DNA from 2 places in the Heyndrickxia sp. FSL W8-0496 genome. Region 2 is predicted to be linked to the other one. Evidence: a T-box and tRNA genes for the amino acid it is inferred to sense, from the RefSeq annotation. Region 2 holds a T-box; the other holds one or more tRNA genes.
What was found. The T-box of region 2 lies ahead of thrS (threonine--tRNA ligase). A T-box ahead of a tRNA ligase gene usually reads a tRNA of that ligase, here a tRNA-Thr.

Region 1 (4,362 bases), 1.0 Mb from region 2:
GTACCGGGGCTAAACGTATCACCGAAGCTGTGGATGGACACCGTCAGGTGTCCGTGGTAGGAGAGCGTTCTAAGGGCTGCGAAGCTAGACCGTAAGGACTGGTGGAGCGCTTAGAAGTGAGAATGCCGGTATGAGTAGCGAAAGAAGGGTGAGAATCCCTTCCACCGAATGCCTAAGGTTTCCTGAGGAAGGCTCGTCCGCTCAGGGTTAGTCGGGACCTAAGCCGAGGCCGAAAGGCGTAGGCGATGGACAACAGGTTGATATTCCTGTACCACCTCTTCACCGTTTGAACGATGGGGGGACGCAGGAGGATAGGGTAAGCGCACTGCTGGAATAGTGCGTCCAAGCAGTTAGAGGGGTGACGAGGCAAATCCCGTCACCAGATACCTTGAGCTGTGATGGCGAGGGAAATTTAGTACCGAAGTTCCTGATTCCACACTGCCTAGAAAATCCTCTAGTGAGGTGAAAGGTGCCCGTACCGCAAACCGACACAGGTAGGCGAGGAGAGAATCCTAAGGTGAGCGAGAGAACTCTCGTTAAGGAACTCGGCAAAATGACCCCGTAACTTCGGGAGAAGGGGTGCTCTGTTAGGGTGCAAGCCCGAGAGAGCCGCAGTGAATAGGCCCAGGCGACTGTTTAGCAAAAACACAGGTCTCTGCGAAGCCGTAAGGCGAAGTATAGGGGCTGACGCCTGCCCGGTGCTGGAAGGTTAAGAGGAGAGGTTAGTCGCAAGACGAAGCTTTGAATTGAAGCCCCAGTAAACGGCGGCCGTAACTATAACGGTCCTAAGGTAGCGAAATTCCTTGTCAGGTAAGTTCTGACCCGCACGAAAGGCGCAACGATCTGGGCACTGTCTCAACGAGAGACTCGGTGAAATTATAGTACCTGTGAAGATGCAGGTTACCCGCGACAGGACGGAAAGACCCCGTGGAGCTTTACTGCAGCTTGATATTGAATTTTGGTACAGCTTGTACAGGATAGGTAGGAGCCTTTGAAGCCGGAGCGCCAGCTTCGGTGGAGGCATCGGTGGGATACTACCCTGGCTGTATTGAAATTCTAACCCGCACCCCTGAATCGGGGTGGGAGACAGTGTCAGGCAGGCAGTTTGACTGGGGCGGTCGCCTCCTAAAAGGTAACGGAGGCGCCCAAAGGTTCCCTCAGAATGGTTGGAAATCATTCGCAGAGTGTAAAGGCACAAGGGAGCTTGACTGCGAGACCTACAAGTCGAGCAGGGACGAAAGTCGGGCTTAGTGATCCGGTGGTTCCGCATGGAAGGGCCATCGCTCAACGGATAAAAGCTACCCCGGGGATAACAGGCTTATCTCCCCCAAGAGTCCACATCGACGGGGAGGTTTGGCACCTCGATGTCGGCTCATCGCATCCTGGGGCTGTAGTCGGTCCCAAGGGTTGGGCTGTTCGCCCATTAAAGCGGTACGCGAGCTGGGTTCAGAACGTCGTGAGACAGTTCGGTCCCTATCCGTCGTGGGCGTAGGAAATTTGAGAGGAGCTGTCCTTAGTACGAGAGGACCGGGATGGACGCACCGCTGGTGTACCAGTTGTCTTGCCAAAGGCATCGCTGGGTAGCTATGTGCGGAAGGGATAAGTGCTGAAAGCATCTAAGCATGAAGCCCCCCTCAAGATGAGATTTCCCTTAGTTTATCTAAATAAGATCCCTGAAAGATGATCAGGTTGATAGGTTCGAGGTGGAAGTGTGGCGACACATGGAGCTGACGAATACTAATAGATCGAAGACTTAACCAAATAGATTTGAGGTTATGAACCGTTACTTCTTTATATATCTAGTTTTGAGGGAATAAACCCTTAACAAAATATAGTCTGGTAACTATGGCAAGAAGGTCACACCCGTTCGCATCCCGAACACGGAAGTTAAGCTTCTTAGCGCCGATGGTAGTTGGGGGCTCTCCCCCTGCAAGAGTAGGACGTTGCCAGGCATTTACGGAGGATTAGCTCAGCTGGGAGAGCACCTGCCTTACAAGCAGGGGGTCGGCGGTTCGATCCCGTCATCCTCCACCATATATAATGCCGGCCTAGCTCAATTGGTAGAGCACGACCGAATAAACTACTTTGAAATACATCAGCGTACAGCTTGAGCTGCTGCTTGAATAAGCAAACTGAAAGCTGGACGACTATTATAACTAATCTCTGTTTGGGGATTATAATATACTAATGCCGGCCTAGCTCAATTGGTAGAGCAACTGACTTGTAATCAGTAGGTTGGGGGTTCAAGTCCTCTGGCCGGCACCACTCAGGTCATTACGAGCCATTAGCTCAGTTGGTAGAGCACGATCGAGTACGCTACGAAGAGTAACATCAGCGTACCAATCGAGATACAGCTTGAATAATCTTGCTGAGATTGGGACGTCGTAGATGCATTTATATTCGAAGTACATGCTTATACTATTAATTATATTCATAAAGAGCCATTAGCTCAGTTGGTAGAGCATCTGACTTTTAATCAGAGGGTCGAAGGTTCGAGTCCTTCATGGCTCACCATTGTTTTTTGTAAGGAAACATAACTTACCTTTTTGTTAAACGAAAAACATTTTTTCATAACGCGGGTGTGGCGGAATTGGCAGACGCACCAGACTTAGGATCTGGCGCCGCAAGGCGTGGGGGTTCGACTCCCTTCACCCGCATTATAAAATAAAGTCGCGGAAGTAGTTCAGTGGTAGAACACCACCTTGCCAAGGTGGGGGTCGCGGGTTCGAATCCCGTCTTCCGCTCCAAACAACCCTTGCCGGGGTGGCGGAACTGGCAGACGCACAGGACTTAAAATCCTGCGGTAGGTGACTACCGTACCGGTTCGATTCCGGTCCTCGGCATTTAGAATTTTTGCGCAGCAAAAGATTCTTCCATAAAATATCTTACGATATAAATCATGCGCCCGTAGCTCAATTGGATAGAGCGTTTGACTACGGATCAAAAGGTTAGGGGTTCGACTCCTCTCGGGCGCGCCATGAACGGGAAGTAGCTCAGCTTGGTAGAGCACATGGTTTGGGACCATGGGGTCGCAGGTTCGAATCCTGTCTTCCCGACCATTATATAATTGGGGCCTTAGCTCAGCTGGGAGAGCGCCTGCTTTGCACGCAGGAGGTCAGCGGTTCGATCCCGCTAGGCTCCACCAATATTTAAAATTAAAATATACTATGGCGGCGTAGCTCAGCTGGCTAGAGCGTACGGTTCATACCCGTGAGGTCGTGGGTTCGATCCCCTCCGCCGCTACCATAGAGGACCTTTAGCTCAGCTGGTTAGAGCAGACGGCTCATAACCGTCCGGTCGTAGGTTCGAGTCCTACAAGGTCCACCATATATAATTGGAGGAATACCCAAGTCTGGCTGAAGGGATCGGTCTTGAAAACCGACAGGCGGGTTACACCGCGCGGGGGTTCGAATCCCTCTTCCTCCGCCATAACTATTTCTTTAAAAGATTTTTTATACTATCGTCGCGGGGTGGAGCAACGAGCGTTACTTCATCGAACAACTACGAGTTGTACCGATTGAGCTGCTACTAGAGTAAGCATATTGAAATCGGGACAGTTGATGATAAGATTGGATTAAAAAATTTATTATACTATCATCGCGGGGTGGAGCAGTCTGGTAGCTCGTCGGGCTCATAACCCGAAGGTCGCAGGTTCAAATCCTGCCTCCGCAATCATTTTCAAGTAAACTTGAAAGAAATTTGGTCCGGTAGTTCAGTTGGTTAGAATGCCTGCCTGTCACGCAGGAGGTCGCGGGTTCGAGTCCCGTCCGGACCGCCATTTTATAATATGGCTCGGTAGCTCAGTCGGTAGAGCAATGGACTGAAAATCCATGTGTCGGCGGTTCGATTCCGTCCCGAGCCACCATTTTATGTGTTTAAGTGGCTAATAACTACATGTAATCCAATGTTTAGTTGAACATGACGGCTATTCCAAAGTGGTTAAAAATTGGATTGTGGCTCAGACATTTGTGAGGTCGATTCCGATTAGTGGCTCCATCATGCGGGTGTAGTTTAGTGGTAAAACTACAGCCTTCCAAGCTGTTGTCGTGGGTTCGATTCCCATCACCCGCTCCATAATTTTTGTGGGCCTATAGCTCAGCTGGTTAGAGCGCACGCCTGATAAGCGTGAGGTCGATGGTTCGAGTCCATTTAGGCCCACCATAATGATAATTTACTTGTTCCGCAGTAGCTCAGTGGTAGAGCTATCGGCTGTTAACCGATCGGTCGTAGGTTCGAATCCTACCTGCGGAGCCATATAATTGGAGAAGTACTCAAGTGGCTGAAGAGGCGCCCCTGCTAAGGGTGTAGGTCGGGTAACCGGCGCGAGGGTTCAAATCCCTCCTTCTCCGTATTGTCGGCCCG
Region 2 (4,362 bases):
GATGCTGAATTGGCGTTCCCTCCGGGTGAACAGTATAACTATGGAACCGTTAATTATGACGTATTGGGTTTGGTTATTGAGATTGTGTCGCGACAAAGCTATGAAGATTTTATGAGGGAACAGGTATTTCAGCCATTAGGTCTTCACCAGACGTATGTTTATAAAGAAGATGCTCAAGCCACTGGACAGTTGGCACAGGGCTACCGTTCTTCCTTTTTTATGACAACTCCATTTAATGCTCCGGATTATGCTGGGAATAAACCCGCAGGCTACATCATTTCTAATACAATAGATATGGCGCGTTGGATGGGCATACATATGGGCATTGTTCAGGACATACCCGAAATATTTCACACGGTTATCGAAAAATCACATAGGGGTGATATGTCTGTTTCGGCTGTCAACGATATGTATTATGCGGCAGGCTGGTCGGTAAACGCCGACCAAACGATTATAGAACACACTGGGGGCAATCCAAATTTCAGAACCGAAGTAGCCATACTGCTAAATGAAGGAACAGCTGTCTGCTTGCTGAGCAACGGCGCAAATACCAATATAAACCTGGTACTAAAAGTTAAAGATATATTAGACGGCAATTTAACTCAGTCATATGAAAAAAGCGACACACAGCTTTTGGATATCATTTTGTCGTCTATCACAATTATATTTTGCCTATTGGCTGTTTTACTATTTCTCTTAGGATTACGTAGAAGGAAAACGAATGAGCGGCAGCCAATGTCAAAAAAGAGAATAATTGTAGCAGTTATTTTTCTGATCGCTACGATTGCCCTGGGTATACTGTGCTGTGCTTTCGATTGGTCAACGATACTTATTTGGCAAACATATAGTGTTCTTACAGCTTTGATTTCGTCAGCATTATTAACAGCAAGCATTACGTGGTTTGTATACACTCACCGATAAAATACCTCGCTCCAAGATAAGCATAATGTTAAGTAATTAAATTTCAGTTTATCGGTATGCTTAATTTGAAACACATAAGACACTTTGGTGTCTTTTTTATATCATCGACAATTTTCCCAAACTTAATTATTATTGCTTCCACTAACCTGCTCCGTTCGTTTGAATAAGGATTTTTAAACAACTATATTATTTTTTTAAATGACTTTATCGTAAATTAAACAACTTTATTATATCTGCACAATAACCTCAGATATAATAAATGCTGAATCCAAAAGCTGGCGAGTCAAACTGAATGGAGAAAAAGGTGATTCACCAATAAAAGGTACTGGTTAAATAAATCATCTTAAAGTTCAGTCTTAAATCAGATAGTTCTTTTTATTTAACGATTATAAAATAAGCTTTACTAAGTATAGCTATTAATAAAATGTTTACTAAAAATTTTAGTGTTTTAAGACCGTGATTTGGTTTCTGATTGGTAAATTTACTAATATCCCAATTTTTATTATATACAAACATCTATATAATGAATCGATTCCAATGCAGACATAATCATTTCATCTACAATGTTGGTGAGTATTGAGGATTTCTATAAGCTTAGTATATCAAAGGGTTAGTTTATGATAATGAGCATATGAAAAAGGATATTGTTTTTATAAGAAGATGTTAGTAAACAATTAGTTGCACCTTTGACTAAAATTCATCAATATCAAATGTACAAGCAAATTAATATTATCACTTGGATGTCTAAAATTTGAGGCTATTTATCAACAAATAATGGTGTGCAAAACCTGAGATTAGAAAATATAAAGCATGAAAGTATTGAAAGTATTAATTTTAAGGTATTTCAAATGCTGATCATTTATTGAAAAATAGTAGGTATTACATCTCACATTCGTTATTGACTTTATTTTCCGTCATGTTTAAAATAACTATCATTGTAAATAATCTATAGTAACTTTATCAAAAAATATTTCTTGACTTTTATAATTTATCCATTTACAATTCAAAAAAAACAATTCATTACAATTTGTAAGAAATGAACATTGCTTTGATAAGGACATGAATCATACTTAATTTTCTTCCAGAGAACAGGGTCATTGGCTGTAAACCCTGTAGAAAAATGTTTGATTTACCACCTTTGAGCTTTTATGGGGAAAAGTTTTGCTTAGTATCCATAAACGGGAAAACCGTTATCTTTTTGAGCGTAAAGTAGATTTTGCTTTACGAAATTAGGGTGGCACCACGACCGCACTCGTCCCTTTGTCTTTGGGATGGGTGCGTTTTTTATTTGATTTTTAAAGAGTATACTTTTTTTCGAAAATTATATATATATTGCGATGATAAGGATATGAATTTTTTTAATTTTTCTTTGCAGAGAACAGGGTCATTGGCTGCGAGCCCTGAAGAAAGAGGAAAATTTACCACCTTTGAGCTATTATGGGGAAAAGAATTTACTTAGTATCCATAATCGGAAAAAAACCGTTATCTATTTGAGCGTAATGCAGCTGCATGCTTTGCGAAATTAGGGTGGCACCACGACCGCACTCGTCCCTTGTCTTTGGGATGAGTGCGTTTTTTATTTATACTCTTTTAAAAATTAATAGTTAGAGCACAAACAGCATATTCAATTTTAGGAGGAATTACCATGTCAATTGAAATGGAAGCAGAAAAACGAAATCATCGTAAATTAGGTCAACAATTAGAGTTATTTATGTCATCAGAAGAAGCGCCGGGTATGCCTTTCTTCTTACCAAAAGGAATGGTCATACGAAATGAACTCGAGTATTTTTGGAAACAAAAGCATCATTTAGCTGGTTATCAGGAAATTAAGACACCGATCATGATGAAACAAGAGTTATGGGAGCAATCAGGTCATTGGGACCATTATCATGAAAACATGTATTTTTCGAAAGTGGACGATCAAAATTATGCTATTAAGCCAATGAATTGTCCGGGTGCTGTTCTCATTTTTAATAATAAACGTCGAAGCTATCGTGAGCTCCCGATCCGATACGGAGAATTAGGATTAGTTCATCGGCATGAACTTTCTGGATCTTTAAATGGTCTGCTAAGAGTACGTTCGTTTACACAGGATGATGCACATATTTTTGTACGAGAGGATCAAATTGAATCTGAAATTGATAAGGTACTAGAACTAGTGGATGAATTTTATTCAGAATTTGGATTTAGCTATAAAATTGAACTTTCCACTCGACCTGAGAAATATATGGGCTCTGAGGAAATATGGGACAAAGCAGAGGCGGCTTTAGAATCAGTACTAAAGAAAAAAGAGCTTCCTTATCAAATTAACCATGGAGATGGAGCGTTTTACGGGCCAAAGATTGATTATCATATTTTAGATTCATTAGGTAGAAGCTGGCAATGCGGTACCGTACAACTTGATTTTCAAATGCCGGAAAAATTTAATTGCCAATATATCGGTGAGGATAATAAATATCATATTCCAATCATGATTCACCGAGCTATTTACGGATCGCTTGAGCGCTTTATGGCCATATTAATTGAACATTATGCTGGTGATTTCCCTTTATGGTTAGCTCCTATACAAGCGAAGATTTTGCCTATTTCAGATAAGCACCTTCCTTATGCCGAGCAAATTAAACAGCAATTTCAACAAGTTGGAATACGAATTGAAGTCGACGAAAGAATTGAAAAAATGGGCTTAAAAATAAGAGATGCAGAAACAGAAAAGATACCGTTCATGCTTATAATTGGTGATCAAGAAATTGAAAATGGAGCGGTATCTTTAAGGAAACGAGGAGAGGGAAACCTTGGCCAGATGAGTGTGATGGACGCTTTAGATAAAATCACAAAAGAAAAAAATAATCGAGAAAATCATTCATAGGACTTGTTTGACCAGCGATAGAAATAATCAATAACAATAAAATAAAGGGAATAGCCAAAAATTGAATAAATATGTTTCCATGAATTCGTATGATCCAGAAAGCCAAGCGTTTCGGAGTATCTTTCAAAAACAGCCATGAGCAGGCTTAATAGCATGATCAAGCCTGCTTTCTTCCATTTAGATAAATAACGGATTATATAGAGGTAGAGAATAATTAAACAAGGGAGTCCGACTAGTGGAAAGAAAATATTAATCGAAAATAGTTCAGGAAATGGTCTTTTAGGGAAGGTATATAAACCAACTCCTGTAAAAAATAGATCTAGATAGGTGCCAATAAGCGAAGCATAAGCGAAGCGAAAAGCAAGGTAGGGATCAATTTTCTAATTGAGGAATGTGATCGTTTTTTTGGCAATTCCTGCTCGTTCAAGCTTTTCAAGCGTTTTACAGTAATCATGCTTAATCTCTCCATCTACTTTTTCTTTTGAGTCTACAAGGTATTTGATCACTTGCCAATTTGTGTACCAATCTTTGCTTTCTGCTTTTTCATGAATAGAATTTTTCCAAGCATAAGGTAG

Region 1: it encodes a tRNA-Thr, which carries the amino acid that the T-box ahead of thrS (threonine--tRNA ligase) is inferred to sense. The anticodon was not compared.

What each region holds. Positions count from the first base shown of each region.
Region 1 covers NZ_JBBOXX010000001.1:1,480,704-1,485,065, forward strand. The annotation lists rRNA gene NST63_RS07315 (23S ribosomal RNA) at 1-1,761, shown strand, start outside; rRNA gene rrf (5S ribosomal RNA) at 1,836-1,952, shown strand; tRNA gene NST63_RS07325 (tRNA-Val) at 1,959-2,034, shown strand; tRNA gene NST63_RS07330 (tRNA-Thr) at 2,190-2,265, shown strand; tRNA gene NST63_RS07335 (tRNA-Lys) at 2,439-2,514, shown strand; tRNA gene NST63_RS07340 (tRNA-Leu) at 2,576-2,657, shown strand; tRNA gene NST63_RS07345 (tRNA-Gly) at 2,673-2,747, shown strand; tRNA gene NST63_RS07350 (tRNA-Leu) at 2,758-2,843, shown strand; tRNA gene NST63_RS07355 (tRNA-Arg) at 2,902-2,978, shown strand; tRNA gene NST63_RS07360 (tRNA-Pro) at 2,983-3,059, shown strand; tRNA gene NST63_RS07365 (tRNA-Ala) at 3,070-3,145, shown strand; tRNA gene NST63_RS07370 (tRNA-Met) at 3,170-3,246, shown strand; tRNA gene NST63_RS07375 (tRNA-Ile) at 3,251-3,327, shown strand; tRNA gene NST63_RS07380 (tRNA-Ser) at 3,337-3,429, shown strand; tRNA gene NST63_RS07385 (tRNA-Met) at 3,599-3,672, shown strand; tRNA gene NST63_RS07390 (tRNA-Asp) at 3,702-3,778, shown strand; tRNA gene NST63_RS07395 (tRNA-Phe) at 3,790-3,865, shown strand; tRNA gene NST63_RS07400 (tRNA-Gly) at 4,001-4,074, shown strand; tRNA gene NST63_RS07405 (tRNA-Ile) at 4,085-4,161, shown strand; tRNA gene NST63_RS07410 (tRNA-Asn) at 4,180-4,254, shown strand; tRNA gene NST63_RS07415 (tRNA-Ser) at 4,262-4,349, shown strand; tRNA gene NST63_RS07420 (tRNA-Glu) at 4,357-4,362, shown strand, end outside.
Region 2 covers NZ_JBBOXX010000001.1:2,483,658-2,488,019, forward strand. The annotation lists gene NST63_RS12510 (serine hydrolase domain-containing protein) at 1-921, shown strand, start outside; T-box leader at 1,961-2,184, shown strand; T-box leader at 2,250-2,477, shown strand; gene thrS (threonine--tRNA ligase) at 2,567-3,787, shown strand; gene NST63_RS12520 (CBO0543 family protein) at 3,778-4,164, opposite strand; gene NST63_RS12525 (DUF2515 domain-containing protein) at 4,168-4,362, opposite strand, start outside.